4 regions of the Cellulosimicrobium sp. 72-3 genome follow, and region 1 is predicted to be linked to each of the others. Evidence: riboswitches for the same ligand, from Rfam matches in the RefSeq annotation. Region 1 holds a riboswitch; each other region holds the start of a gene.
What was found. A riboswitch is a leader RNA that binds a small molecule or an ion and turns the genes downstream of it on or off. The one in region 1 is predicted to bind thiamine pyrophosphate.
Positions count from the first base shown of each region.

Region 1 (7,185 bases):
TCAAGTCCTCAGACAACCTGAGAGGTTTCCATGACCGCGCTGCAGCGACGCCCCCTGGCCGACCAGGCCGCCGAGCTCCTGCTCGAACGCGTGCGCTCCGGTGCCTGGCCCCTCGACCACCGGCTGCCCGGGGAGCAGGCGCTCGCCGCCGAGCTCGGCGTGGGCCGATCGACCGTCCGCGAGGCGATCCGCCAGCTCGCGGGCCGCGGCGTCCTCGACAGCAGGCAGGGCTCGGGCGTGTACGTCGTCTCGACGGACACCACCGACGACTGGGACGAGGTGCTGCGCCGCGGCGAGATCGTCGACGTGCTCGAGGTGCGCGCCGCGCTGGAGGCGGAGGCCGCGGGGCTCGCCGCCGCGCGCCGCACGCCCGCGGACCTGCGCACCATGACGACGGCGCTCGCCCGCCGCGGGCAGGTCGCGGCGACGGCGTCGCCCGCCGAGTACGTGGACGCGGACCTCGCGTTCCACCGGGCGGTCGTCGACGCCGCGCACAACGCGGTGCTCGCCGAGCTCTTCGCGACCTTCGTCCCGCGCCTGCGTCGCGCGATGGTCGCCATGGTCGACCTCGACCGGACGGGCACGACGCACCGGGACGACCAGGACGCGCACGAGGCGATCCTCGACGCCGTCCGCGACCGGGACACCGGCCGCGCCGCGGCGGCGGCGCGCGAGCACCTCGCGTCCGTGCACGCGAAGGTCGCCGACCGAGGGCGACCGTGACCGCCGCGCGACCCTAGGCTGAGGCCATGCACGCGATCGTGGCCCGCGCGGCGGGCGGTCCCGAGGTCCTCGAGTACACCGAGCTGCCCGACCCGTCGCCGGGCCCGGGGCAGCTCCTCGTCCGCTCCGCGGTGGCGGGCGTGAACTTCATCGACACGTACAAGCGCTCCGGCGTGTACGCGATGGAGTACCCGCACGTCGTCGGGAGCGAGGGGGCCGGGGTCGTCGCCGAGGTGGGCGAGGGGGTCGAGGGGTTCGCCGTCGGCGACCGCGTCGTGTGGACCGAGGCGCCGGGGTCGTACGCGGAGCTCGTCGTGGTGGACGCCGGGCAGGCGCTGCACGTGCCGGACGCCGTCTCGCTCGAGGGCGCGACCGCCGTCGCGCTCCAGGGGCTCACGGCGCACTACCTGTGCACGTCGTCGTACCCCGTGCGTCCGGGCGACCGTGTGCTCGTGCACGCGGGCGCGGGCGGCGTCGGGCTGCTCCTGACCCAGATGCTCGTGGCGCGGGGCGCGCACGTGATCTCCACGGTCTCGACCCCCGAGAAGGCGGAGCTGTCCCGCGGCGCGGGCGCCGAGCACGCGATCCAGTACACGGCGTTCGCCGACCTCACCGCCGAGCTGCCGGAGGTCGTGCGCGGGCTCACGGGCGGCGAGGGCGTCGCGGCGGTGTACGACTCGGTCGGCAAGGACACGTTCGACGCGTCGCTCGCGTCGCTGCGCCGCCGCGGCACGCTCGTCCTCTACGGCGGCTCCTCCGGGCAGGTCCCGCCGTTCGACCCGCAGCGCCTCAACGCGGGCGGCTCGCTCTTCCTCACGCGGCCCAAGCTCGCCGACCACACGGCGACGCGCGCCGAGCTCGTCGAGCGCGCGACCGAGGTGCTCGGCGCCGTCGCGGGCGGCACGCTGCACGCGCGCGTCGGCGCGACGTTCCCGCTCGCCGACGCCGCCGACGCCCACCGCGCGCTCGAGGGACGGGCGACCACCGGCAAGGTGCTGCTCCGTCCCGCCGGGGCGGACGACGCTCACGCCACCACGACCGGGACCACGACCGGCACGACGACCGGGACCGCGTGAGCTGGGACTGGGTGCCGCCGCGCCCGGGCGAGGAGGACGGCTCCGACGGCGGCCCCTCCCCCGCGCTGCGCCGCACCGTGACGGTGCTCGCCGTGCTGCTCACCGCGGTGTTCATCGTCTACTACGTGACCGTGGCGGTGCGCCAGCAGGCCGACGCGTGCGTCGCCGACCGGCCCGCGGGCGTCGCGGTGCAGGACGTCGAGGCACGGTGGCGCTGGGTGCCGCCGGGCTACGCGTGCGAGTACGCCACCGCCGACCAGGACGTCGCCCGCGCCTGACCCGCCCGGCATCCCCCACCACCACCGACGAGGACCGATGACCGACCTGCACGACCGCCCCCTGACCCTGCTCGGCGCCTATGCCCTCGCCGGCGTCCCCGACCCGGGCGGCTGGTACGCCGCCCTCGACGAGGACGGCCTCGGCGGCCTCGAGCACCCCGTCGACCCGGACGACACGGATGCGCTCGCGACGACCGCGGCCGCGCTCCCGGCGCACTGGGCGCTGCTGCCGACGACGGTCGCCGCGACGGCCCGCCGCGCCACGGCCGACCGCTCCTACGGCCTCGCGTCCGACGACGAGGAGGGTCGGTGCGAGGCGGTCGACGGCGTCGCGCGCGTCCTCGCGGCCGTGACGCGGCTCGCCGAGGCGGAGGGTCGACGACGCGTCGTCGCGGTCGAGCTCCAGTCCGCGCCCGGTCCCGGCCGCGGGTCCGGCGCGGCGCTCGCGCGCAGCCTCACCGAGCTGGCCGCCGTCGCGCCCGCCGGGCTGCCGCTCGTGGTGGAGCACTGCGACGCGCCCCGCCCGTGGGGCGTCGCGGAGAAGGGCTTCCTCGCGCTCGACGACGAGATCGCCGCCGTCGCGCGCGCGGCCCGGGACACGGGCCACCCCCTGCACGTCGGGCTCAACTGGGGTCGGTCCGCCATCGAGGGGCGCAGCGCCGCGACGCCCGTCGAGCACGCGCGGGCGGCCGCCGGCGCGGGCCTCCTCGCGAGCGCGATGCTCTCCGGTGCCGCCGGCCGGCCCGGCCGGTGGGGCGCGCCGTGGGCGGACGCGCACGTGCCGCCCCACGGCCCGGACCCCGCGCTCCCCGGCCCGGACGAGTCGATGCTCGGCCCGGCCGAGGTGCGCGAGTTCCTCGCCGCGGCGGGGCCCGTCCCGCTCGTCGGCGCCAAGGTGACCACGCGGCCCGCGGACGCCCCGCCCGCGCAGCGCCTCGCCGTCGCGCGCGCGACGCTCGCCGTGCTCCGCGACGCGCTGGCCGATCTCGACACCGACCGCGGAGTCGGCCGCAGGGCCGACCACGCACCGAGCCGCCCCACGGCCTGAGCGCGTCCCGCGGGCCGGGGCCAGGCACGTCGCAGCAGCCCGGGCTCGGCCGGTCGGCCCAGGCTCAGCCCCGCCGCACGGGCGCCGAGCGGTGCAGGTGGTCCACGGGCCCCCGGCCCGTCCCCACCCGCAGCGCGGCGCCGGCACGCAGCGCGCCCGTGAGCCACTCCTTCGCCTCGCGCGCGGACTCCTCCCAGCTCGCGCGCTGCGGCCGCAGCGCCGCGAGCGCCGCCGAGAGCGAGCACCCCGTGCCGTGGGTGTGGGGCGTGTCGACGCGCTCGGCGTCGAACGTCGTGACGGTGACCGCCCCCGGCGCGCGGCCCGTCGTCGGCCCGGGCGCGGGGACGACGAGCGCGTCGGGCGACGTGCGTCCGGTGAGGTGACCGCCCTTGAGCAGCACGACGGCGTCGCTCGCGGTCGCGTACGACGTCGCCTGGTGCAGGGCGTCGTCCCACGTCGTCGCGGGCTCCTGCCCGCCGAGGACGGCGAGCTCGGGCAGGTTCGGCGTGACGACGTCGGCGCGCGCCGCGAGGTCGCGCACGGCCTGCTCGGCACCCGCGTCGAGCAGGCGGTGGCCGGACGTCGCGACCATCACCGGGTCCAGGACGACCCAGGGCCGCGGAGCACCCGTGGCGGCGCGCGCCGCGGCGAGGTCGTCGAGCCACTCCCCGACGGCGCGGGCGTTCGCCTCGTCCGCGACCATGCCGATCTTCACGGCATCGACGTCGACGTCGTCGGACACGGCGTCGAGCTGCGCGCGCAGGAACGCCGGCCCGGGGACGTGCACCGACCGCACGCCGTGGGTGTTCTGCGCGACGAGCGCCGTGGTGACGGCCATGCCGTAGGCGCCGTGCGCGCAGAACGCCTTGAGGTCGGCCTGGATCCCGGCGCCGCCGGTCGGGTCGGTCCCCGCGACGGAGAGCACGCGGGGGCGGGACGGTGCCGGGTCGGGCCCACGGCCCGGGTCGGGTCGGTGATCACGGTCCGCGGGGGCGGGGACCGGGTCGGAGGTGTGCCGAGGCAGGGCGAGCGTCATCGCGCGGACATCCCTTCGCTGGTACGAGCCAGATCAGGTTCGACGGGTCTCATCTCAGCCCCGGTGCGGGGCACCCCGTGTCGCGGGCCATGCTACGCGGCGACCCGTGCGCTTTTCACCCGCCCCGACGCGTGAGACGACGCGCGTGCGCGCGTCTTTCCGGGTATGACGCAGCACGTCGCCCCCGCGACCCGCCCCTTCCTGCCGGACGCGCCCGTCCCGGTCCAGGTGCCCGCCCTCTGCACGACGTTCGACCGCGACGGCCGGCGGGTCGTGCTCACGGGCGTCGTCACGCACGACGCAGGCGGGCTCGTGGCGTTCGAGTACGAGCACCCCGAGCGGGGCCTGTGGCACGTGTGGGTCGACCGGGACACGTGCGTCCCGCTGTGACCCGGTGCCCGGACGCACGGACGCCGCCCGACCGGGGGGTCGGGCGGCGTCGGCCGTGCGGGGTGCGTGCGCTCAGCGGGCGGGGAGCTCTCCCGGCATCGGGTCGTCGGCGCCCCAGCGCGTGACGCGCAGCCGACGGCCGTCCGGCCCGGGCAGCGCGACGCCCGCGCGGGCGGCCTCCTGGGCGGCCGCGCGGAGCGACCCGGGCGAGTCGTGCGTCACGCGCACGAACGCCCCCGAGAACGCGTCGAGCTCGCCGCGGGCGATCGCGACGACCATCTCGACCGTGCGCTCGACGGGCGTCCACTCCGTGCGACCCTCGTGCATGACCATGGACGCCGTCATGTCGGTCTGCACGACGCCCGGCGACACCTCGAAGGTCCGCAGCCCGAGCGCGTGGCCCGAGCGGTGGAGGTTCGCCCCGAGGCGCAGCAGCGCCGTCTTGCTCGCGTTGTACGCGCTCGCGCCCTCCATGTCGTGAGAGCCCGCGCCGCTGTTGAGGTCGACGACGCGGCCGCCGCCGCGCGCGAGCATCCCGGGGACGACCGCGCGCGCGAGCAGGAACGGCCCGCGCACGTTGGTCTCCAGGACGGCCCACCACTCGTCGGGGTCCGCCTCCCAGAGCGGCACCTCGGCGTCGACCCGGCCCGCGTTGTTGACGAGCAGGTCCACGCTCCCGAGCGCGGCCTCGACCTCGCGGACGGCCGCGGCCACCGCCGCCGCGTCGGTCACGTCCGCCGTGACGACGACGGCCCGGCCCGCGCCGGCGAGCGCGGCGATCTCGTCGGCCACCCCGGCGAGCCGGCCCGCGTCGCGCGCGAGGAGCGCGACGTCGAGACCGGCCGCGGCGAGCCCGACGGCGACCGCGCGGCCGATGCCGCGCGACGCCCCGGTGACGAGCGCGGTGCGCGCGGGCACCACGTCCGGCGTCGTGCCCTCCCCCGGTGCGTCGCTCATGCGCGCAGCTCCGCCCCGACGCGCTCGCGCGCGGCGGCCACGGCGCCCTGCCGGACCCGCGCGACGTCGTCGGCGGTGAGGGTGCGGTCCGCGGCGCGCAGCCGCAGCGAGAACGCGAGCGACTTGCGCCCGGCGCCCACCTGCTCGCCCGTGAAGACGTCGAACAGCACGACCTCCTCGGCGAGCTCGCCGGCGCCCTCGACGACCGCGGCGCGCAGCGCCTCGGCCGGCACGTCGGCGGCGACGACGAACGCGAGGTCCTCCTTCGCCGCCGGGAACCCGGAGACCGGGGTCGCCTGGACGGGCTCGTCGGACGCACCTGCGACGAGCGCCGACAGGTCGAGCTCGAACGCTACGGAGCGGGCGGGCAGGCCGACGTTCTCGAGCACCTTGGGGTGCAGCTCGCCCGCGTGCCCGACGACCGTCCCGTCGGCGAGCTCGAGGCGCGCGCAGCGCCCGGGGTGGAACGGGGCCCGCGCGGTGTCGGCGACCACGCGCACGGCGTCGTCCCCCCGCAGGCCGGCGCGGTCCGCGACCAGGCGCGCCGCGTCGAGCGCGTCCGTCCAGTCCGCCGGCCGGCCGGGGCCCCACCAGCCCGCCCGCTCGCGACGACCGACCAGGACGCCCGCGACGTGGCGCGGCTGCGCCGGGAGCGCGGCCTCGATCGCGGCGAGGTCGTCGTCGGAGGGACGCACCCCGCCGGGCAGCGACGGCGCGGCCGGGGCGCCCGGGCGCGGGTGCGTCACGAGCCCGACCTCGAACACGGCGACGTCCCCGAGCCCGCGGCCCACGTTGCGGCGCGTGGTCTCCAGGAGCGTGCTCAGCACGTCCGTGCGCATCAGGGGACGGTCGTCGGCCAGCGGGTTGAGCAGGCGCAGCGCCCGGCGGCGCTCGTCGTCCGCGGGGATCCGCAGCGCGTCGAGCTCGCCCTCGCCGACGAACGGGTAGCTCAGCGTCTCGACGAAGCCGTGCTCGGCGAGCGCGCGAGCGACCGAGCGGCGCACGCGCTGCTCGCGCGTGAGCCCGCGGCCGCCGGGCGCCGCGGGGAGCACCGACGGGATCTCGTCGTACCCGACGAGGCGCGCGACCTCCTCGACCAGCTCGGCCGGCTCGGTGAGGTCGGGGCGCCACGACGGCGGGGTCACGACGACGACGCCCGTCGCGGCGGCGTCGTCCGCGTCGACCGTGCACCCGATCGCCCCGAGCGTCCCGACGACCTGCTCGAGCGTGTACGGCACGCCGACGAGACGCTCGGCCTCGCCGACGGGCAGGTGGATCGGCGTGGGCGCGGTCACGCGGTCGAGGTCGCTGACGGCCGGGTCGGCGGTCCCGCCGCCGAGCTCGACGAGCAGGTCGACGACGCGCTGCGCCGCGACCGCGGGCAGCAGCGGGTCCACCCCGCGCTCGAACCGCTTCGCGGCCTCGCTCGACAGCTTGTGGCGGCGCGACGTGCGCGCGACCGTCACGGGGTCGAAGTGGGCGGCCTCGACGAGCACCGCCGTCGTCTCCGGCCCGACCTCCGAGGAGGCACCGCCCATGACGCCGGCGAGACCCAGCACGCGCGCGCCGCGCGCACCGTCGGGGCTGTCGGTGATGAGCAGGTCCTCCGGGTCGAGCGCGCGGTCCACGTCGTCGAGCGTCGTGAGCCGCTCGCCCGGAGCGGCGCGCCGCACCACG
Region 1 is NZ_CP053419.1:1,854,935-1,862,119, reverse strand. It holds gene HKK73_RS08420 (FadR/GntR family transcriptional regulator) at 31-723, shown strand; gene HKK73_RS08415 (quinone oxidoreductase) at 750-1,799, shown strand; gene HKK73_RS08410 (hypothetical protein) at 1,796-2,077, shown strand; gene HKK73_RS08405 (DUF4862 family protein) at 2,115-3,125, shown strand; gene thiD (bifunctional hydroxymethylpyrimidine kinase/phosphomethylpyrimidine kinase) at 3,190-4,050, opposite strand; TPP riboswitch at 4,155-4,249, opposite strand; gene HKK73_RS08395 (hypothetical protein) at 4,327-4,551, shown strand; gene HKK73_RS08390 (SDR family oxidoreductase) at 4,624-5,508, opposite strand; gene pheT (phenylalanine--tRNA ligase subunit beta) at 5,505-7,185, opposite strand, start outside.

Region 2 (7,185 bases), 640 kb from region 1:
GCGGCCGCGCTCGGCGCCCGCGTCGACCTCGGGCTCGCGACGATCGTCGTGCTCGCCGCGGCGGGCGTCACGCTCGTCGTCGGGTCGATCGTCTCCGGGGCACGACGCCGCCGGGGCTGAGCCGCACCGGGACCTCCGGACGCGCCGAGGGCCGTGGCACGTCGTGCCACGGCCCTCGGTGTGCCCGAGCGACGCCGCCCCGCACGCTCTCCCCGGTGCGACCCGGTGGGAGCGGGTCCTCGGCGCCCGGACGGGCTGCCGGGACGGTCAGGGGGTCGGCTCGTCGCCCCGCCGCGTCGGGCCGTCGGCCCGGTGCTCGGGCGTGGTCGGCCCGGTCGTCGTCGTCGGGGTGTCGGGCGAGGCCGCGGGCGAGGAGCCCGGTGCGCTCGGCGTGCCCGTGCCGGCGGCACCGGTCGGCTCGACGGGCGTCGCCGTCGTGCCGGGAGCGGCCGCGCGGGCCTCGGCGCCGGGGGTCGAGAGCGCAGAGGGGCGGCCCGGGGAGGTCGGCTCGGGACGCACCGGAGGCGCCGTCGGCGACGGCTCGACGTGCCCCGGCGCGGCGTGCGCGGGTGCGGCGTGCCGACCGGCGTCCGACAGGTCGCCCGACGACGAGTAGCCGCCCGGGGTCTCGACGGCGACGCTCGGCCCGCCCGCGAGCCGCCGGAGCGCGATGCCGACGAGGATGAACAGGATGCCCAGCCCGATGACGAGCGCGCACACCCCGAACGCGACGACGGAGGTGAACAACGACGCGCGCAGGAACGAGGCCGTCATGACGGTCTGGCGCGTCGGATCGTCCTGACCGAGCTCGGCGTAGGTCTTGCCGCCGCTCGCCTCGAGCGCGTGCTTGTTGATGACCTCGGCCTGCGCGTACGCGGTGAGCGGCCCGTTGACGTGGCGCCCCGCGAGGAACGACGCGTCGTCGGAGACGGTGATCTCCTCGGCGGACAGCTGGTTCGACACGACGATCCATGTGCCGATGCCCGCGAGGAGAAGGATGATGCCCGCGATGATCGACACGAGACCGATGCCCCGTGCCCCCTTCGTCGGTGTGACGGTGACGGTGCTCGACATGGCGCGTTCTCCCCTTCGTCAGGACCCACCTGCAACCGCCCGCACGAGACCGCCCGCGGGTGCGGGCCGGTCACGGGACGGTCGAACCACCCATACGGGGCCCACGGTAGCGACGGGAGCGGAGCACCGCGCGGCGAACGCGCACCTCAGGGCGGGCGCGGCGGCGACCGCGCGGCCCGCCGGGGCCGGGATGGGAGGATGCGGTCCGTGCGCATCACCCACCTGACCGACTGCTACCTGCCGCTGCTCGGCGGCATCGAGACCCAGGTCGCGCGGCTCGCGCAGCAGCAGGCGGCCGCCGGTCACGACGTCGCGGTCGTCTGCACGACGCCCGCGCGCCCCGGCGCGCACGGCGTGTCGACCGAGCGGGACGGTGCCGTCACGGTGCACCGGCTCGCCGCGCGCGTCCCGGGCGGGTACCCCGTGCACCCGCGCGCGCCGCACCACGTGGCGCAGGTCCTGCGCGCCGACCGGCCCGACGTCGTGCACCTGCACATGGGCGTGCTGACGCCCTCCACCCAGGCGTCGCTGCGGACGGTCGTGCGCGCGGGGCTGCCCGCGGTGCTCACCGTGCACAGCGTCTGGGGCGGCGCGGAGCGCGCGTTCGCCGGGCTCGACCGCGTGGTCCGCTGGTCCCGCTGGCCCGTGCTGTGGTCGGCCGTGAGCGAGCTGACCGCCGCTCCCCTGCGCCGCATCGTCGGCGACCACGGCGAGGTCGTGGTGCTGCACAACGGCCTCGACCTCGACGCGTGGCGCATCCCGCGCACCGAGCGCGCCGACCGCATGGAGGGCTCGGCCGTCCACGTCGTGGCCGCGACGCGGTTCGCGCCGCGCAAGCGCGTGCTGCCGTTCCTCGAGGTCGTGCGCGACGCCGTCGCGCGCCTCCCCGAGGGGGCGCTGCACGTGACGCTCGCCGGGGACGGACCCGAGCTGGCCGACGCGCGGCGCTTCGTCACCGAGCACGGGCTGGGGTCGGTCGTGTCGCTCCCCGGCCGCCTCGACGCGACGGGCCTCCAGCGGCTCTACGCGCGCGCCGACGTGTTCGCCGCGCCCGCCGTCGAGGAGGCGTTCGGCATCGCCGCGCTCGAGGGCCAGGCCGCCGGGCTGGCGGTGCTCACGCGCTCGCAGTCGGGCGTCGCGGAGCGCCTCACCGACGGCGTCGATGCGCTCGTGGCGGACGACGACGCCGGCCTCGCCGACGCGCTCGTACGCCTCGCGACCGAGGACGGCCTGCTCGACCGGATCGTCGCCCACAACCGGGACGTGCCGTCGTCGGCGGGCTGGCCGCGCGTGCTCGCCGACGTGGAGCGGGCATACGAACGGGCCGCGACGATCGCCGTGGATCGTCGGGCCCGTCCGTCCCGCTAGGGGGTCACTCCCACTCGATGGTGCCCGGGGGCTTGCTCGTCACGTCGAGCACGACGCGGTTGACCTCGGAGACCTCGTTGGTGATGCGCGTCGAGATGACGGACAGCACGTCGTAGGGCAGGCGCGTCCAGTCGGCCGTCATCGCGTCCTCGGACGAGACGGGGCGCAGCACGATCGGGTGGCCGTAGGTGCGGCCGTCGCCCTGGACGCCGACCGAGCGGACGTCGGCGAGCAGCACGACCGGGCACTGCCAGATCTCCTGGTCGAGGCCGGCCTTCGTGAGCTCCTCGCGCGCGATCGCGTCGGCGGCGCGCAGCGTCTCGAGGCGGTCCGCCGTGACCTCGCCGACGATGCGGATGCCGAGCCCGGGGCCCGGGAACGGCTGCCGCGCGACGATCTCCTCGGGCACGCCGAGCTCGCGACCGACCGCGCGGACCTCGTCCTTGAACAGGGTGCGCAGCGGCTCGACGAGCGAGAACTGCAGGTCGTCGGGCAGGCCGCCGACGTTGTGGTGGCTCTTGATGTTCGCCGCGCCCTCGCCGCCGCCGGACTCGACGACGTCCGGGTAGAGCGTGCCCTGCACGAGGAACTTCACCTCGGCGCCGTGCTCGCCCGCGTCCTCGACGATCTGGCGCGCCGCGTCCTCGAACACGCGGATGAACTCGCGGCCGATGATCTTGCGCTTGGTCTCCGGGTCGCTGTGCCCGGCGAGCGCGGTGAGGAACCGCTCCTTCTCGTCGCGGATCACGAGGTTGACGCCCGTCGCCGCGACGAAGTCGCGCTCGATCTGCTCGACCTCGCCCGCGCGCATCAGCCCGTGGTCGACGTGCACGCACGTGAGCTGGTCGCCCACCGCACGCTGCACGAGCGCCGCGGCGACGGCGGAGTCCACGCCGCCCGAGAGGGCGCAGATGACGCGCGCGTCGCCGACTTGGGCGCGGATCGCAGCGACCTGGTCCGCGATGACGTTGCCGGGCGTCCAGTCCGGTGCGAGGCCCGCGCCGTCGTACAGGAAGTGCTCCAGCACGGTCTGGCCGTGGGCGGAGTGCTTGACCTCCGGGTGCCACTGCACGCCGTAGAGGCGACGCTCGCGGTCCTCGAACGCGGCGACCGGCGAGCCCGACGACGTCGCGAGGACCTCGAAGCCCTCGGGCGCGCGGTGCACGGCGTCGCCGTGGCTCATCCATGTGGTCTGGTTCTGCGGCGTGCCGTCGAGCAGCACGCCCGCGGCGCACACCTCGACCTCGGTGCCGCCGTACTCGCGCAGACCCGTCTGGGCGACCTCGCCGCCGAGCGCCTTCGCCATGGCCTGGAAGCCGTAGCAGATGCCCATGACGGGCACGCCGGCCTCGAACAGCGCCGGGTCGACGAACGGGGCACCCGTCGCGTACACGGACGAGGGACCGCCCGAGAGGATGATCGCGGCCGGGTCCTTGGCGAGCATCTGCTCGACCGTGAAGGTGTGCGGCACGATCTCGGAGTAGACCTTGGCCTCGCGCACGCGGCGCGCGATGAGCTGCGCGTACTGGGCGCCGAAGTCGACGACGAGCACGGGCCGCGGGGTCGAGGCCACCTCGGCGGTGGTGGGGGTGTCGGGAGCGGTGGCGGGTGACGTCACCCGTCCAGGATAGTCGCCGTGCGGCGGGGCTCGTCCCGCGTCTCAGGCGTCGGTGCGCACCTCGGCGCGCGCCGCGACGCGCTCGCGCAGGGCGCGGGCGGCCGCCTCCGGGTTGCTCGCCGCCGTGATCGCGCGCACCACCACGATCCGGGTCGCGCCCGCGTCGAGGACCGCGTCGAGCCGGTCCGCGTCGATCCCGCCGATCGCGAACCAGGGCGTCGCGGGCCGGGTCGCCGCGACGTCGCGCAGCAGGTCCAGGCCGACGGCGGCCCGCCCCGGCTTCGTCGGGGTCGCCCACAGCGGACCCACGCAGAAGTAGTCCACCGCCGGGTCGGCCTCTGCCGCGGCCGCCTGCGCGGCCGAGTGCGTGGACCGGCCGAGCGCGGGCCCCGCGCCGAGCAGCGCCCGCACGGCCGGGACCGGCAGGTCGCCCTGGCCCATGTGCACGACCGGCGCGCCCGTGACCGACGCCACGTCCGCCCGGTCGTTCACGGCCCACAGCGCGCCGTGCTCCGTCGCTACGCGCGCGACGAGCTCCTGGAGCTCGAGCTCGCGCGCGACGTCGAGCGTCTTGTCGCGGAGCTGCACGACGTCCACCCCGCCCGCGAGCGCCGCCCGCAGGAAGTCCTCGAGGTCGCCGCGCTCCTCGCGCGCGTCCGTGCAGAGGTAGAGCCGCGCGTCGGCGAGCCGGGCGCGTGCGGCGTCCCCTGCCGACGGGGCGGGAGTGGCCGGGGTGGTGGAGGTCTCGGAGCTCACCCGCGGGAGCCTAGCCTCGGCGGGCCCACGGCAGGAGGTACTGTGGCCGACAGCACGGGAGCCCCGCACGGGGCTGAGAGGGCGTCGCCGCCGACCGTCGAACCTGATCTGGGTCATGCCAGCGAAGGGAGCGCACATGAGCCTGTCCGTCCACCCGTCCGCGGGTGGCTCCGTCGTGCCCGACGGCGCGCGCGACGTCGTCGTCGTGGGGGGCGGGATCGTGGGTCTCGCCGTCGCGTGGCGCGCCGCGCGCGCGGGCCTGACCGTCACGGTGCTCGACCCGGCGCCGGGCGCGGGCGCGACGCACGCCGCAGCGGGGATGCTCGCGCCGGTGACCGAGGCCGACTTCGGGGAGGAGGCCGCCCTGCGGCTCCACCTCGCGGCCGCCGCGGCGTGGCCGGCGTTCGCCGCGGACCTGCGCGCGGCGACGGGGGCGGACGTCGGGCTGCGGACCGCCGGGACGCTCACCCTCGCCTACGACGCGGACGACCTCGCGCTGCTCCGCCGCGTCCTCGCCCTGCACGCCGCGCACGGTCTCGCGTCGCACGAGCTCACCGTCGCCGACGCGCGCCGACGCGAGCCGTACCTGGGCCCGCGCGTCGCCGGGGCGGCGTGGGCCCCCGCGGACCACGCCGTCGACCCGCGCGCGACGCACGCCGCGCTGCTCGCGGCGGTCGTCGGACGCGACACCGCGGGCGCGGGCTCGGCCGCCGGGACCCGCGTCGTCCGCGCGGCCGCGACCCGGCTCGCGCTCGATGCCGGGCGCGTGGTCGGCGTGCACGACGACGCCGGCCGGCTCCACCGCGCGGGTGCGGTCGTCGTCGCGGCGGGCTGGCAGTCGGGCGCCCTCCTCGCGGACGTGCCGGGCGTCGTCGTGCCCACGCGCCCGGTGAAGGGTCAGACGCTGCGGCTCGACGCGGGCCCGGACCTCGCGCTGGAGCACGTCGTGCGCGGGCTCGTGCAGGGCCGGCCGGTGTACGTCGTGCCGCGCGACGCCGAGCCGGCGGGGCCGCGCGCGGGTCACCGGGAGGTCGTCGTCGGGGCCACCACCGAGGAGAACCCGGACGACCGCCGCGCCACCGCCGGCGGGGTCTTCGCGCTCCTGCGGGACGCGCGCGCCCTCCTGCCGGGGATCGACGAGGCCGCGCTGGTCGAGGTGACGCCGCGGGGGCGTCCCGCGACCCCGGACAACCTCCCGCTCGTCGGGCCGACGGACGTCCCGGGGCTGCACCTCGCGACGGGCCACGGCCGCAACGGCATCCTGCTCGCCCCGCTCACGGCCGACGCCGTCGTCGCCGGGCTCGGCGGGCTCCCCGCGCTCGGCGGGACGGAGCCCGGCGACGACGTCGCGACCGCCCTCGCCACCGCCCGGACCGACCGCTTCGCCCGCACCGCCACGACACCGAGGTGAGACCCGTGACCGCACCCGCACCCACCGCGCTCGTCAACGGCGAGCCGTACCCGCTCGACGGCGACGTCGACCTGGAGCGGCTCGTCGCCGCGCTCGTCCCCGCCTACGTCGCCGACGGCACGCCGCAGGGCGTCGCGGTGGCCGTCGGGGACGCCGTCGTGCCGCGCGGCGCCTGGGCGACGACCGTCGTCGCGCCCGGGGACCGCATCGAGATCGTCACCGCCGTCCAGGGCGGCTGAGGAGGAGCCATGACCACGACCGACGTCTCCCCCGCCACCGCGAGCGGCCCGGCCGGCGCCGACGACCCGCTCGTCGTCGCCGGCACCCCGATCGGGTCGCGCCTCGTCATGGGCACCGGCGGGGCCGCGAACCTGCTCACGCTCGAGGACGCGCTCGTCGCGTCGGGCACCGCCCTGACGACCGTCGCGATGCGACGCGTCGCCGTCCGCGCCGGCGGGGACGCGAGCCCCGACGCCGGGATCTGGGCGCTGCTCGCCCGTCTCGGCATCCGCGCGCTGCCCAACACCGCCGGGTGCTTCTCGGTGCGGGAGGCCGTCCTCACCGCGCACCTCGCGCGCGAGGCGTGCGGCACCGAGTGGGTCAAGCTCGAGGTGATCGCCGACGACGTGACCCTCCTGCCCGACCCGGTCGGCCTCGTCGAGGCGGCGGACCAGCTCGTGCGCGACGGGTTCGTCGTGCTGCCCTACACGAACGACGACCCGATCCTCGCGCGCCGGCTGGAGGACGTCGGCTGCGCGGCCGTCATGCCCCTCGGGGCACCGATCGGCACGGGGCTCGGCATCCTCAACCCGCGCAACGTCGAGGCGATCGCCGCCGCGGCCCGGGTGCCCGTGATCCTCGACGCGGGGATCGGCACGGCGTCCGACGCCGCGCTCGCGATGGAGCTCGGCTGCGACGGCGTGCTCCTCGCGACGGCCGTCACGCGCGCCGCCGACCC
Region 2 is NZ_CP053419.1:1,212,056-1,219,240, reverse strand. It holds gene HKK73_RS05500 (hypothetical protein) at 1-120, shown strand, start outside; gene HKK73_RS19410 (hypothetical protein) at 268-1,074, opposite strand; gene HKK73_RS05490 (glycosyltransferase family 4 protein) at 1,282-2,442, shown strand; gene guaA (glutamine-hydrolyzing GMP synthase) at 2,447-4,060, opposite strand; gene thiE (thiamine phosphate synthase) at 4,103-4,816, opposite strand; TPP riboswitch at 4,861-4,963, shown strand; gene thiO (glycine oxidase ThiO) at 4,953-6,227, shown strand; gene thiS (sulfur carrier protein ThiS) at 6,233-6,466, shown strand; gene HKK73_RS05465 (thiazole synthase) at 6,476-7,185, shown strand, end outside.
Region 2: linked by a shared signal. The riboswitch ahead of thiO (glycine oxidase ThiO) and the one ahead of thiD (bifunctional hydroxymethylpyrimidine kinase/phosphomethylpyrimidine kinase) in region 1 are both predicted to bind thiamine pyrophosphate.

Region 3 (7,185 bases), 1.4 Mb from region 1:
AGGTGCGCGCGCACCTCGCCGACCTGCGCCCCGACCAGGTCGAGGAGCTCGCCGACGGGCTCGAGGCCGACCTCGCCGAGGCGGTCGTCGACGCGCCCGGCGCGCTCCCGCGCCGAGCCCCCGCTTCGGCGCCGTCCGACGGCGCTCCGGCCGGCACGGCCGGCACGGCTGGCACGGAGGCGCTCGACGACACGGGCCTCGACCTCGTCGCGTTCTTCGGTCCGCCCGCCGAGTACGCCGCCGAGCTGCGCACCGCGGCCGGCCTGCCTCCCGTCGCCCCGGGCGCCGTGCGGGGCCCGCGCCCCGGGCTGCGCCGTCGGCTGGCCGGGCTCGGCGCGATGCTCGCGGCGGACTGGCGCGCGGGGTGGCAGCCCGTCACCTCGTCGCCGCAGTGGGCCTCGACGGCCGAGTTCCTGCGCGCCCTCACGCCCGCGTGGTGGATCCTGCGCGGCTGGGTCGTGGCGACGCTCCTGCTCGCCCTGGTCGCGGGGTACCAGGTGGCCGTGCTCCCGCCGGACCTGTCCGCGCGCGTCGTCGTGCTGATCGCGGTCGTCGTGAGCGTGCAGTGGGGCCGGGGCCGGTGGCTGCCCACCCGCGGGCTGCGGAAGGTCGGCCGTCCGCTGTCGGTCGCCGCGGCCGTCGCGGCCGTGCCCGCCGTCCTCGTCGCCGCCTCGGCGAGCGCGTCGAGCCCGTACGCGTGGGACCGCGGCTACGAGCAGGGCCGCAGCGACGCGAGCAGCGGCCTCGTGAGCAGCGTGTCGTTCGGGAGCGGGGACTCCCCGGGCACGGCGGGCGTGTGGGTCGACGGCGCGCAGGTGTCCAACCTCTTCGTCTACGACGCGGCGGGCGAGCCGCTCCGCGACGTCCAGGTCTTCGACGACCGCGGCCGCCAGGTCCGCACGGTCACCGAGGAGGGGGCCTCCGGGATGTGGGCGGTGCCGGACGTCGAGGGTATGTGGTACTTCCAGCCCGCCCTCGCGACGGACGGGCGTGAGCGGTGGAACGTCTACCCGCTGCGCGCGGTCGCCGAGGAGGACGTCGAGTACCCCGAGGGCGACGGCCGCCCCGTCCCGGCGACGGGGACGCGCACGCGCGACATGCCGTGGCCGTTCCTCCAGGCACCGACCGCGGTGCCGTCGAGCGTGGGGACGGGGGAGACGTCGTCGGGCACGGGCGGTACCAGCGACGCGCCGGCCGACGAGCCGGCCGAGGGCGACCCGGCGCCGTCGCAGGAGGCGCCCGCGACCCCGCCCGCGGGCGGGGTGCCGCCCGCACCGACCGGCCCGACGCCCGTCGTCGGCGCGATCGGCTGAGCGGTGGGGCCGGGGTGGTGCGCCGTCGGCGGACGGCGGCGCCCCACCCCGGCCCCGGGCCCTGCGGAATGTCGCCTGTGCCCGCGTGTGCCCGCCTCTGTGCCCGTCCGTCCGCGCGGCGTGGGGCGCGTCACGCCCGTCAGGCGGACGCTCCGGCTCGCCTGTGCCGCAACCGGTAATACTCTGGAACCATGCCTCAGAATGACCTGACCTCGGTCAGCCGTGCCCAGACCGCTTCGCCGCGGCCCCGCAAGGTGCCCCGCGTCGTCGTCCTCGGCGGCGGCTCCGTGGGTCTGTACGCCGCCCGCCGGCTGCGCAAGAAGCTCGGTCGCCGCGAGGCGGCGATCGTCGTCGTCGACCCGCGCCCGTACATGACGTACGCGCCGTTCCTCCCCGAGGCGGCCGCGGGCTCGATCGACGGCCGCGACGTCGTCGCGCCGCACCGCCGTGCGCTCAAGGGCGTCGACGTGCTCCAGGGCAAGGTCGTCTCGATCGACCACACGGACCGCCGCGTGACGATCCACCCGGAGGAGGGCGACGACTACTCGGTCACGTACGACCACCTGATCGTCGGCCTCGGCTCGGTGTCGCGCACGCTGCCCATCCCGGGCCTGGCGGAGAACGCGATCGGCTTCAAGAACGTGGAGGAGGCCATCGCGGTCCGCAACCACGTGCTCAACCGCATGGACGTCGCGTCGTCCACGTGGGACGAGAAGCTGCGTCGCCGCATGCTGACGTTCACGTTCGTCGGCGGCGGGTTCGCGGGCATCGAGGCGCTGGCCGAGATCGAGGACATGGCCCGCTACGCGACGCGCAACTACGCGACGATCGAGGAGAAGGACCTCCGCTTCGTCATGATCGAGGGCGCGGGCCGCATCCTGCCCGAGCTCAGCGAGCCCATGGCGCAGTACGCGCTCGACGAGCTGAAGAAGCGCGGCATCGAGTTCCACCTCAGCACGTTCCTGTCGTCGTGCGTGGACGGCCACGTCGTCACGTCGACCGGGGTCGAGTTCGACTCCGACACGATCGTCTGGACCGCGGGCGTCAAGGCGAACCCGGTCCTCAAGGAGTCGTCCGACCTCCCGGTCGACAAGCTGGGCCGCATCACCGTGCTGCCGACGCTCCAGGTCGCGGACGCCGACGGCAACGTCGTGCCGAACGCGTGGGCCGCGGGCGACTGCGCCGCCGTCCCGGACGTGCTGAACCCGGGCAAGTTCTGCCCGCCGAACGCGCAGCACGCCATCCGTGAGGCCACGCGCCTCGCCGACAACCTCGCGCTCGAGCTGCACAGCGAGCCGCCGGTCGAGTACCGCCACAAGAGCGTCGGTACGGTCGCGTCGCTCGGCCTGTACAAGGGCGTGGCGGAGCTGTTCGGCGTGTTCAAGCTCCGTGGGACGCTCGCGTGGCTCATGCACCGCAGCTACCACGTCATGGCGATGCCGACGGGAAACCGCAAGATCCGCATCTTCATCGGCTGGATCGGCCAGTTCCTCATGGGCCGCGAGCTCGTGTCGCTCGGCTCGCTGCACGACCCGCGCGCGGAGTTCCGCGCCGCGTCCGTCCCGCCCAAGAAGGACGGCGACCCGGTCAAGCAGACCGCGCAGGGCTCGGCGGCCGCGGCGGAGTCCGGTGCGGGCACCGTCGACGCCGACGACCGGACGCCGGCGGCGAAGGCCTCCTGAGGTCGCGGCCGGGCCCCGGCCCGGCCGTCGTGCCCGACGACGAGGGGCGAGCCGCGCGTGCGGCTCGCCCCTCGTCGCGTCCAGGTCCCGGGCGGGCGGCCGTCGTGCCGACGGGCCCGGAGAGCGCCGCGCGCGCGGTAGATTCGGCCCGCGCCCCCATGGCCCAACTGGCAGAGGCGGCCGGCTTAAACCCGGCGTGTTCCGGGTTCGAGTCCCGGTGGGGGCACCATGCCGACGGGCGGTCGGCTCCGCGGCGCCAGGCCTCCCCGGGCTAGGACAGCCCCGTCGGGCCCTCCGGCTCGGCCGGGGGAGCGGCCTCCTGGCCGAGGATCACGACGGTGCCGTCCGGGTCCTGTACGCGCGCGACGCGCTCGCCCCACGGCTGGTCCGCGGGCGGTTCCAGGACGGGCACGCCCGCGGCCGCGAGGTGCTCGACGGCGCGGTCGCAGTCGTCGACGTACACCCACAGCACGACGCGGGTGTCCGCCGGAGGCGGGTCGCCCTGCCCGAGCCCGAGCGGTGACCCGCCCACGCGCACGCTCACGTAGACGGGCGGGCCGTCGTCGGGGAACGCGTACTCGACCGTCCCGCGCAGCAGGTCGCGGTAGAAGCCGAGGGACCGGTCGAGGTCGGCCACGGTGAGGACGGGGAAGAGGCTGCGGAACACGGTCGCTCCTCGGTGCGCTCGGCGGGTCCTCCCATCGTGCGCCTCGTGCCCCGGCCGCGCGCCCCGTGCCCGGGGCGCCGCGCCTCAGCGCGCGAGCAGCTCCTCGGTCGTGGTGCCGGGGACGGACAGCGTCACGCGCGTGCCCCACGGGTCGTGCACGACGACGGAGCGGCCGTCGTCCGCGTGCTCCAGCCCGCGGGAACGGAGGCGGGCGACGAGCGCGTCGAGGTCCTCGCGGCCCGGCACCGTGACGGCGACGTCGCCGAGCCCGAGGCTCGCGGCGCGGGGCCCGGCGCCCGCGCTGTTCCACACGTTCATCGCGACGTGGTGGTGGTACCCGCCCGCGGACGCGAAGAGCGCCCCGCTGTACCCGGTGAGCGTCGCCTCGAAGCCGACGGCGTCGACGTAGAAGGCGTGGGCGGTCGCGACGTCGCCGACCTGCAGGTGCACGTGGCCGACGCGGCCCGCGAGCGAGGGGCCGGCGTCGAACGTCTCCTGGTCGAGGTGCGTGCGCAGGTAGGCGTTCGGGTCGAGGAACGTCGTCGTCATGAGGATCTGGCCGTGCTCGCGCACCCACGTCTCGCGGGGGCGGTCGGTGTAGAGCTCGACGCCGTTGCCCTCGGGGTCGGTGAAGTAGAACGCCTCGCTGACGAGGTGGTCGCTCGACCCGACGAAGGTGCCGCGGCGGTCCTGCGCGGCGCGGTAGACGGTCGCGGCGAGGCTCGGGCCGTCGTCGAACAGGAAGGCCGTGTGGAACAGGCCGGCCTGGCGCGGGTCGACGGGCGGCAGCCCGGGCGTGTGCACGAGGCGCAGCATGGGTGTGCGGCCGCGGCCCAGCACACGGTGCACCTCGGCGCCGCGCGACCGCTCCTCGAGCGGGGCGAGGGCGAACGCGCCCGTGTAGTACGAGGTCATGAGCTCGAGGTCGCCCACGCGCAGCGTGACGGCGTCCATGCTCGTGGACGGGGACAGGAGGCGGTCGGTCGGCGCGCCCGGCGTGCTCGTGGTCATGTCTGCTCCAACTTGTTGTCGCTACAACTATATTCCCACACCGTGGCGAGGGCTCCCGCACCGGCGCCGTCCTTGCTAGGGTCGGCGCGAACCACGCGGGGCGTCCCGCCCGGGCCACGGCCCGGGCCGAGGGACTGAGACGAGCGGTACGGCCGCCCGGACCCGTCGAACCTGATCTCGCTAGCACGAGCGGAGGAACGTGGGCATGACGACGCCTGCTGCCATCACCCTGAACCCTGTCCTCGCGGACGACCCGACCGCGCTCGTCCGGCAGGAGGAGACCGGCTTCACCGCCGACCTCGCCCGCCGGTACGCGGACCTCTTCGAGACGTTCTACGACCACCCCTTCCTGGCCGGGCTGCGCGACGGCTCCGTCGAGCCCGCCGCGGTCCGCCACTACGTGGGCCAGGACCACCAGTACCTCACGGCCTACCTGCGCTGCTACGGCCTCGGCATGGCCCTCGCGCCCGACCGGTCGTGGGCGGCCTACTTCCACGACAAGGCCGGCTTCCTCCTCGACGACGAGTCGCACGCGCACCACGCGATGTGCGACTTCCTCGGGGTGACGTACGAGGAGGCGCAGACGCACCGCCTCGCGCCCAGCGCGCAGGCCTACGTCGACCACATGACGGCGGCCGGCCGCGACTCGCTCGGCGTGCTGCTCGCCGCGCTGCTGCCGTGCCCGTGGACCTACATCTGGTCCGCGCGGCGCTTCTGGCTCGGCGAGCGCCAGACGACGCCCGGCGCCCTCGGCGACGACCACCCGCTCGCGGGCTGGTGGCAGTTCTACGCGGCCGAGCGCACCGAGGACGTCCTCACCGACCTGCGCGCACGCCTGGACGCGCTCGCCGCGGACGCGGGCGAGGCGGAGCGCGCGCGCATGGAGCGCGCGTTCGAGCTGAGCTGCCGCCACGAGATCCGCTTCTGGCAGATGGCCTGGTCGCTCGAGCGCTGGTGACCCGCCCGGCCGGGCGCGCGGCCGACGTCGCGCCGTGCGCCCGGCCTTACGCCAGCAGCAGATACCCACCCGGGTGCCTCGGCACCCGGGTGGGCCGCGGGTAGCGTGAACGCATGGACGCGACGAGCGCGGTGCCGGGCACGCTGCCGAACGTGGTGCCGGACGGGGTGATGCCGAGCCCCCGCTCCCGGGCGGGCGGGCGGGCGGAGCCCCTCCTGCGCCACGTCATCGGGGGGATCCTGCGGCGGGCGCGGCTCGCGCAGGGGCGCACGCTCGTCGACGTCGCGGCCGCCGCGCGCGTCTCCACCGCCTACCTGTCCGAGGTGGAGCGCGGGCGCAAGGAGGCGTCGTCCGAGGTCCTCGCCGCCGTGTGCGGCGCCCTCGGCCTGCGGCTCGTCGACCTCGTCGCCCGCACGGGCGAGGAGCTCCGGCCGCTCGCGCCCGTCCGCGTGCTGTCCTCCGCGCGAGAGCGCGGTGCCCTCTCCGCGCCACGGCACGTCGCCCCGGTGGGCGAGCCCGTGCGGGACCTCCCCGTCGCCGAGACCTTGGGCCGTCCGACAGCGCGCGCCGGCGACGTCCTGCTCCTCGCGGCCTGAGCGACCGTCCCCGCCGTGCCGCGTGTCGTGCGCGGGCCGGGCGTCGTGCGCGCCGCTACCGTCGGTCCATGACGGAGCCGCAGACCGCGCACGGCACGGCAGCCCAGGACGTCCCGGCCCTCCAGGACCTCGTCGACGACGCCGCGTTCCTCTCCCACGAGCACCAGCTCCACCTGACGGACCTCCACGGCGACGACGCCTGGGCCGCCGACCTGACCACCGGGGTCTTCACCTTCACCGCGCCCGACGGCGGGACCGCGACGTCCCGCCTCCAGTTCCTCGGCACGGCCGCGCCGGGGCCGGGCACGTGGATGTGGGCGTGGCAGAACGTCAACGGCTTCCCCGAGGCCGTGCTCACCGCCGCCGAGAGCACGCGCCGGACCGGGCTGCGCGAGGCCGCCGAGCCGGAGCTCCCGCTGGCCGACGACCTCGCTCACCGGCTCGCGCTCGCGGCCAAGGCGGTGACCGGCTCGTTCGCCCACTACAGCGCTCCCGTCGGCGGCGGCACGCGCGCGTGGTTCCTCCTGGACGACGCCGACCTCGCCCTGCCCGCCCCGAGCGTGCCGCGCGTCGTGCGCACGCTGAGCGAGGGGCTGCTGTCCGTCACGGTCGTCGACCACCGGCGCGCCGTCGCGTCCTACGCGAGCGCGCGCGGCCTGCCGGCCGTGGAGGACGGGACCGGCGCCGTCGTGCTGGACGTGCCCGACGGCACCGTGACCGTGCGGTTCGACGAGCGCGGACGGATCGCGGGCATCTCCGCGTCGTCCGGGCGGACCGCCGCGCCCGAGGCCGCCGCGCCCCTGGCCGCCGAGCCCGAGGCCGCAGCGGCGGAGCCCGAGGCCGCGGCGGCGGAGCCCGCGATGCCGGAGCCCGCCGCGGCAGACCCTGCGGCCTCGGCGCCGACGGCGCCCGCGCTCACCGTCCCGGAGTCGCCGGCGGAGGAGCCGGCCGCGCCGGA
Region 3 is NZ_CP053419.1:3,223,159-3,230,343, reverse strand. It holds gene HKK73_RS14475 (hypothetical protein) at 1-1,313, shown strand, start outside; gene HKK73_RS14470 (NAD(P)/FAD-dependent oxidoreductase) at 1,505-2,995, shown strand; tRNA gene HKK73_RS14465 (tRNA-Leu) at 3,148-3,224, shown strand; gene HKK73_RS14460 (glyoxalase/bleomycin resistance/extradiol dioxygenase family protein) at 3,267-3,662, opposite strand; gene HKK73_RS14455 (VOC family protein) at 3,747-4,673, opposite strand; TPP riboswitch at 4,760-4,888, shown strand; gene HKK73_RS14450 (TenA family protein) at 4,879-5,631, shown strand; gene HKK73_RS19370 (helix-turn-helix domain-containing protein) at 5,745-6,227, shown strand; gene HKK73_RS14440 (DUF6882 domain-containing protein) at 6,296-7,185, shown strand, end outside.
Region 3: linked by a shared signal. The riboswitch ahead of HKK73_RS14450 (TenA family protein) and the one ahead of thiD (bifunctional hydroxymethylpyrimidine kinase/phosphomethylpyrimidine kinase) in region 1 are both predicted to bind thiamine pyrophosphate.

Region 4 (7,185 bases), 1.9 Mb from region 1:
ACGGCGCGGGCCGTGCGGCCGGTCGCGCCGCCGTCGCCCGGCACCGCGTGCGCGGGGTCGACGACGTCGATCGCCTCCACGCCGTACACGATCGTCCCGAGCGTGAGCCACGCGAGCGGCACCACGAGCCCGGTGACGACGCCCGCGACGAGGAGGGACGTCGTCGGGCCCACGGCGTCGACGAGCGGCTTGAGCGCGTCCACGCGCGCGACCACGCCGTCCCACCAGGTCGTCACCTCGACGACGACGACGCGCGTCGACCACCACTCGCGCACGCGCCCGACGAGGGCCGTGACGGTGAACGCGCCGACGACGATCCAGACGACCTCGCAGTAGCCCGCGGCGATGCGCACCGCGGCGGAGCGGGCGCTGTGCCGGGCGTCGCCGTCGCGCGCGGGGACGCCGCGGTCGAGGCGCCGCGCGAGCCGTTCCAGCAGGGTGCGGGCGAGCAGCGCGCCCGCGACGACGAGCACGACGGTGAGCCCGAAGCCCTCGGGGACCGGGCTGGCGGTCTCGATCCCCGCGCCCGCGGCGAACGCGTGGTCGAGCGCGGCGGAGTCGATGTACGCCTGCCAGTCGGACGACAGCCCGCCGTAGAACTCGTAGATGACGAGGTAGGGCACGAGGACCGAGGCGATCGAGCCGAGCAGCGCCCGGACCTCGAGCCGGTCGCGCTCGGTGCGCGGCTCCCGGCGCAGGACGTGCAGCATGACGACGATCCCGACGACCGTCGCGAGCGGCGAGAAGCACAGCACGAGCAGGCCGAGCACCCCGGACGACGGCGCGACGGCGAGCGCGGCCCGCAGCGCGAGCTCGTGCAGCACCTGCGCGAGGACGGCGACCGCGACGAGCGCGGGCCAGTGCCGGGCCAGGAGCCGGCCGGCGTCGGCGAGGACGCGCAGGCCGGCGCGCAGGATCGAGTCCTGAGGGGGCGTCGTCGGGCTCGCCGGCGGGGCGGTCACGCGCGCCAGGCTACCCGGCGGCCCGTCCTCCCTCGCGCGGACGGTGCGGGCCGGACGTCAGGCGCGCGACGCGAGGCGGGCGACGACGCGCTTCGCCTCCTTGCCCGCGAAGCGGCGGGCGAGGACGCCGACGCCGGCGGCGACGGCGGCGAAGGTCACGGCCTGGACGACGCCGACCTCCTCGTCGTCGAGGTCCTTCGGGGCGTCGTGCCCGGTGACCTTGGCCCAGACGAACGTGACGAGCTTCTGGGCGGCCCAGCCCGCGGCGAAGGTCAGGGCGACGGTCCCGACCTTGAGGGCCAGGGTCTGCTCGTTCTCGTTCGTGTCGGCCACGAGGGGTTCCTCCGTCGGTCGGGGCGCCGGGCGGCGCCGGGCGTGCTCGCACGACCACCGTAGTGCGAAGTCGCCGCCCACGCGTCGCCCGGCGCGCGCACCCGGCTCAGTCGTGGCTCACCGCGTCCAGGACGGGCAGGCGCGCGGCGCGCACCGCGGGCCACACCGCGGCGACGACGCCCACGACGCCGGCGAGCACGAGCATGGCGCCGAGCTGGGCCCACGGCACGGCGAGGGTCGTGAAGCCCTGGTCCGCGAGCACCGACGGGAGCGCGGCGGCGAGGCCGGTCCCCACGGCGAGCCCGACGGCCGTGCCGAACACCGCGACGAGCACGGACTCGATGACGATCGTCGTCGCGAGCTGGGCCCGCCCGAGCCCGACGGCCCGCAGCAGCCCGATCTCGCGCGTCCGCTCCGCGACGGACAGCGCGAGCGTGTTGACGATGCCTAGCACGGCGACGAGGACGGAGAGCCCCAGCAGGGCGTAGACGATCGCGAGGACCGACTCGACCTGGCCGGCGACGTCCGCGGCGAACTCGTCGGCGTCGAGCACGGACGCCACGACGTACTGCGCGACGGCGTCGGTCACCCCGGCGCGGACGGCCGCGAGGTCCGCGCCGGGCTCGGCGTCGAGGAACAGCATCTCCGTCGTCGTCGCGCCGACCGCGGCCGCCACGTCGGACGGCAGGAGCAGGTCGACGGAGAACGCGTGCGAGTCGACCACCGCGCCGATGCGCACCTCCCGGGCCGGGAGGTCGGGCCGTGCCGGGTCGGCGAGCGTCAGGACGTCGCCCAGGGCCCAGCCGTGCTCGTCGAGCGCGTCCGCCATGACGGCGGCCTCGCCCCGTGCGTACGCGGCGAGGTCGCCCTCGGTCGCGGTCGTGCGCACGGAGCGGCCGAAGCCCTCGGCGGGGAACCCGACGACCAGCTGGGGCTCGCCGTCGACGACGACCTGCCCGTACGTCGTGACGTCGACCGCAGCGACGCCGGGCACGGCGGGGACGTCGCCCGCGACCCCGTCGGGCAGGTACGGCATCGCCGAGCGGACGACGAGGTCGGCCGCGGTCTCCTGGTCGACGATGTCCTGCACGGAGACGCGGGTGGACAGCGCGAGGACGGACGTCGTCGAGACGAGCGCCATCCCGACGACGAGCGCGCCCGCGGTGGCCGCGGTCCGCCGCGGCTGGCGCGTGACGTTGCCGCGCGCGAGGCCGCCGAGCGGGCGGACCAGCGCGACGAACGGCGCGGCGAGGACGGTCAGCACCGGGCCGACCGCGAGCGGCGCGAGGAGGAGCACCCCCGCGACGACGCCGGCCGCGCCGAGACCGAGGAGGGGCGCGCCCCCGCTGCCGACCACGGCCGCCGCGACGACGAGCCCCACGCCCGCGAGCAGCGCGAGGGTCCCGGCGACGGCGCGCGCCCGCCCGGTCCCGGTGGGCCGGACGACGTCCGCGCGCATCGCCTCCACCGGGCGCACGAGCGCGGCGTGCCGCGCGGGCAGGGCGGCGGCGAGCACCGACACGACGACTCCGACCACGAGCGGGACGGCGACCCCCGTGGTCGTGACGGGCAGCGAGCCGGACAGCTCCATGCCGACCGCGCCCAGGCCGGTCCGGGCGAGCTCCGCGAGGCCGAACCCGGCCCCGACGCCGAGCAGTGCGCCCACGGCGCCGACGACCGCCGCCTGCCCGACCACGGAGCCGAACACCTGCCCCGGCGACGCGCCCACCGCGCGCAGGAGCGCGAGCTCGCGCGTGCGGCGTCGGACGTGCATCGAGAACGTGGTGGTGATGATGAACGTGCCGACGAACAGCGCGAGCGCGGCGAACACCAGCAGGAACGTCGACACGAACCCGAGCTGGTCGGCGATCGCGTCGCTCGTCTCGTCCCGCAGCTCGGCGCCCGTCAGCGCCTCGGCGCCCGCGGGGAGCGCGGTCGCGACGGCGTCGCGCAGCGCCTCGGGGGAGACGCCGTCGGCCGCGTAGAGCGCGACCGACGGGACGAGGCCGTCGGGCGCGTACGTCGCGGCGGCGGTCCCGGCGTCGAGCAGGACGATCGTCGCGCCCGCCATCGGCGCGGACAGCGAGACCTCGCCGACCACGCGCACGGGCCGCACGGCGTCGCCCAGCACGACGTCGGTCGTGTCGCCCACCGCGAGGCCCGACGACGCGAGCGTCGCCGACTCGAGCGCGACCTCGCCGCCGTCGCGGGGTGCGCGGCCGTCGACCACCTGCGGGCCGGGGTCGCGGGGGTCGTAGGCGACGCCGATGCTCGGCGCCTGGCTGCCGAGGACCGCGGTCCCGTCCGCGCCCACGAGCACCGCGGGACCGCTCACCTCCGGGAGCGCGAGCGCGACGTCGTCGCGCGCGCCGAGGTCGCGCGCCAGGTCCGCCGGGACGAGGCTGCGCGCACCGCCGACCTGGGCCGACGTCGACATCAGCGCGTCCCCGGCCGACGACGCGCCGCGGACGTACGCGTCCGCCTGGACCGACGAGGCGACGATGCCGTCGAACGTGGTCGCGAGCATCGCGCGCAGCGCGAACGTGCCGGTCACGAACGCGACGCCGATCGTCACGGCGAGGACCGAGAGGACGAGCTGCGCGCCGTGCGCGCGCACGCCGCGCAGCGCGATCCGGCCCATCATCGGGCGGCCGCCGTCGTCGCTGCCGGGGTGGCGTGCGCCGGGGGCGGCCCGGCGGGCGTGAGGGAGCCCAGCGTGTCGAGGACCGCCTGCGGCGTGGGGTCGTGGAGCTCGGTCACGAGGCGGCCGTCCGCGAGGAAGAGCACCCGGTGGGCGTACGACGCGGCGGTCGGGTCGTGCGTGACCATCGCGACGGACTGGCCGAGGTCGTCCACGGACGCGCGCAGGAAGCCCAGGACCTCCGCGGCGGCGCGCGAGTCGAGGTTCCCCGTTGGCTCGTCCGCGAGCACGATCGCGGGTCGCGACACCAGCGCCCGCGCGCACGCGACGCGCTGCTGCTGCCCGCCCGACAGCTCGGCGGGCCGGTGCCCCAGCCGGGGGCGCAGGCCCACGGCGTCGACCACGCGGTCGAACCACTCCCGGTCGACGGGCCGCCGGGCGATCGCGAGCGGCAGCACGATGTTCTCCTCCGCCGTGAGCGTCGGCACGAGGTTGAACGACTGGAAGACGAACCCCAGGCGCGTGCGCCGCAGGCGCGTCAGGCGCCGCTCGCTCATCGCGGAGACCGTCTCGCCGTCGACCACGACCGTGCCCGACGTCGGCGCGTCCAGACCCGCGAGGCAGTGCAGGAGCGTGGACTTCCCGGACCCGGACGGGCCCATGATCGCCGTCAGCCGACCCTTCTCGACGTCCACGTCCACGCCGTCGAGCGCACGCACCGCGGCCTCGCCGCGCCCGTACGTCTTCACCAGCCCGCGCGCGGTCGCGATCGCGGGTCGCGCAGCGCCCTGAGCGCCCTCGGCGCCCTCGGCGGGCGGGCCCTCGCGCGGGGTGCTCCGCTGTGCCGCACCTGTCGTCGTCACGTCCTCGTCCGTCCTCTCGTCGTGCCGCTGCGCGGGAGCGTCGTGGCTCGCCGGGCGGCGTCGTCCTGTGGTGGCCGCCGGGGCTCCCGGCGGCCGTACCGACCCTCCCGCGGCGCGCCTGCCCGCGGCATCGGGGGCGGGCCCCGAACCGTCCCTGGTCCGCGGGCGCCGGCGCTCAGGGTTCTCTCAGGGGACTCTCCGGGCGAGGGGCCGGTGTAGGCTCGCGGTGAACGACAGGGGAGCTCCTGGAGGAGCTGAGAGTGCGGACCACCGCAGACCCTCGAACCTGATCCGGTTAGCACCGGTGGAGGAAGTCGGGAATCTCGATCACCTGCTCGCGCGGTCCGTCGCGCCCACCCGGCGCGTGGCTCGTCGGGCCGGTGGACCCCTCCTGAACGTCCAGGGAGGACACATGCAGCACACGACCACCCTCGCCCGCCGCGGCCGGGCCCTCGCGACCGGCGTGGGCGCGACGCTCGCGCTCCTCGCCCTTGCGGCCTGCTCGGGTGGTGACGGCGCCGGGGGCGACGACGCGTCGTCGGGCAGCGGGGGCACGGTCACCCTGGTGACCCACGACTCCTTCGCGGTGAGCGACGACGTGCTCGCCGCGTTCGAGGAGGAGAGCGGGCTCACCGTCGAGCAGGTCGCGCCCGGCGACGGCGGCGCGCTGGTCAACCAGCTGATCCTCACGAAGGACTCGCCGCTCGGCGACGTCGTGTTCGGGATCGACAACACCTTCGCGTCGCGCGCGATCGACGAGGGCGTCCTCGAGCCGTACACGCCCGCGGACGTCTCGGAGTCCGCCGCGTCGTACGCGGTCGGCGACCGCGGTGAGCTCACCGCCGTCGACCTCGGGGACGTGTGCGTCAACGTGGACCACGCGTGGTTCGCGGACGCGGGGATCCCCGAGCCCGTGACGCTCGAGGACCTGGCGAAGCCGGAGTACCGGGACCTCCTCGTCGTGACCAACCCCGCGACGTCGTCGCCGGGCCTCGCGTTCCTCCTCGCGACCGTCGGGGCGTTCGGTGAGGACGGCTGGGAGGACTACTGGGCGGACCTGCGCGCCAACGGCGTGAAGGTCGTCGACGGCTGGTCCGACGCGTACTACGTCGACTTCTCCGGCTCGGAGGGCGCGGGGCCGCGCCCGCTCGTGCTGTCGTACTCGACGTCGCCCGCGTTCACGCTCACCGAGGACGGCTCCGCGTCGACCACGGGCGCGCTGCTCGACACGTGCTTCCGCCAGGTCGAGTACGCGGGCGTGCTCGCGAACGCGAAGAACCCCGAGGGCGCGCAGCAGCTCCTCGACTTCCTCGTGAGCGAGACGTTCCAGGCCGACGTCGCCGACCAGATGTACATGTACCCCGCCGACGACTCCGTCACGCTGCCCGACGGCTGGGCCGAGTTCGCGCCGCTCGCCGACGAGCCCTTCGAGGTCGCGCCCGCCGACGTCTCGGCGCACCGCGACGAGTGGATCAAGGCATGGACGGCGACGGTCGTCGACTGACCCCCGGTCCCCGAGCGACCACGGCTCTCCCTCGCGGGGTAGAGCCGTGGTCGCGCGGGGTAGAGCCGTGGTTGCGCGGGGGAGAGCCGTGGTGAGGGGTCGGGAGGTCCGGCGGGGCGGCGTCGGGCGCGGGGTGCTGTGGGGTCTGGCGGCGGCGGTGCCGCTCGCGTTCCTCGGGGTGTTCTTCGCGTGGCCGGTCGTCACGCTCGTGGCGCGCGGGTTCGTCGGGGACGACGGCGGCCTCGACCTCTCGGGGTTCGCGGAGGTCTTCTCGGAGCCCCGCACGTGGCGGATCGTCGGCCTCACGCTCTGGCAGGCCGTGCTCGGCACGGCGCTGTCGCTGCTGCTCGGCGTGCCCGGCGCGTACGTGCTGTACCGGTGCCGGTTCCCCGGGCGCCGGGTCGTGCGCGCGCTCGTCACGGTGCCGTTCGTGCTCCCGACCGTCGTCGTCGGCGTCGCGTTCCGGTCGTTGCTCGTGCAGGGCGGCCCGCTCGGGTTCCTGCGGCTCGACGAGACGTTCGCCGCGATCGTCGTCGCGCTCGTGTTCTTCAACTACTCCGTCGTGGTGCGCACGGTCGGCGGCCTCTGGGAGCACCTCGACCCGCGCGCCGAGCAGGCGGCGCGCGCCCTCGGCGCGACGCCGTGGCGCGCGTTCCGCACCGTGACGCTCCCGGCGCTCACGCCCGCGATCGCGAGCGCCGCGTCGATCGTCTTCCTCTTCTGCGCGACGGCGTTCGGCGTCGTGCTCGTGCTCGGCGGCATCCGCTACGGGACGATCGAGACGGAGATCTGGATCCAGACCACGCAGTTCCTCGACCTGCGCACCGCCGCGGTGCTGTCGGTCGTGCAGCTCGTGGTCGTCGCGGCGGCGCTCACGGTCGC
Region 4 is NZ_CP053419.1:3,719,700-3,726,884, reverse strand. It holds gene HKK73_RS16660 (hypothetical protein) at 1-962, opposite strand, end outside; gene HKK73_RS16655 (DUF4235 domain-containing protein) at 1,020-1,295, opposite strand; gene HKK73_RS16650 (ABC transporter permease) at 1,402-3,939, opposite strand; gene HKK73_RS16645 (ABC transporter ATP-binding protein) at 3,936-4,706, opposite strand; TPP riboswitch at 5,025-5,129, shown strand; gene HKK73_RS16640 (thiamine ABC transporter substrate binding subunit) at 5,212-6,303, shown strand; gene HKK73_RS16635 (iron ABC transporter permease) at 6,392-7,185, shown strand, end outside.
Region 4: linked by a shared signal. The riboswitch ahead of HKK73_RS16640 (thiamine ABC transporter substrate binding subunit) and the one ahead of thiD (bifunctional hydroxymethylpyrimidine kinase/phosphomethylpyrimidine kinase) in region 1 are both predicted to bind thiamine pyrophosphate.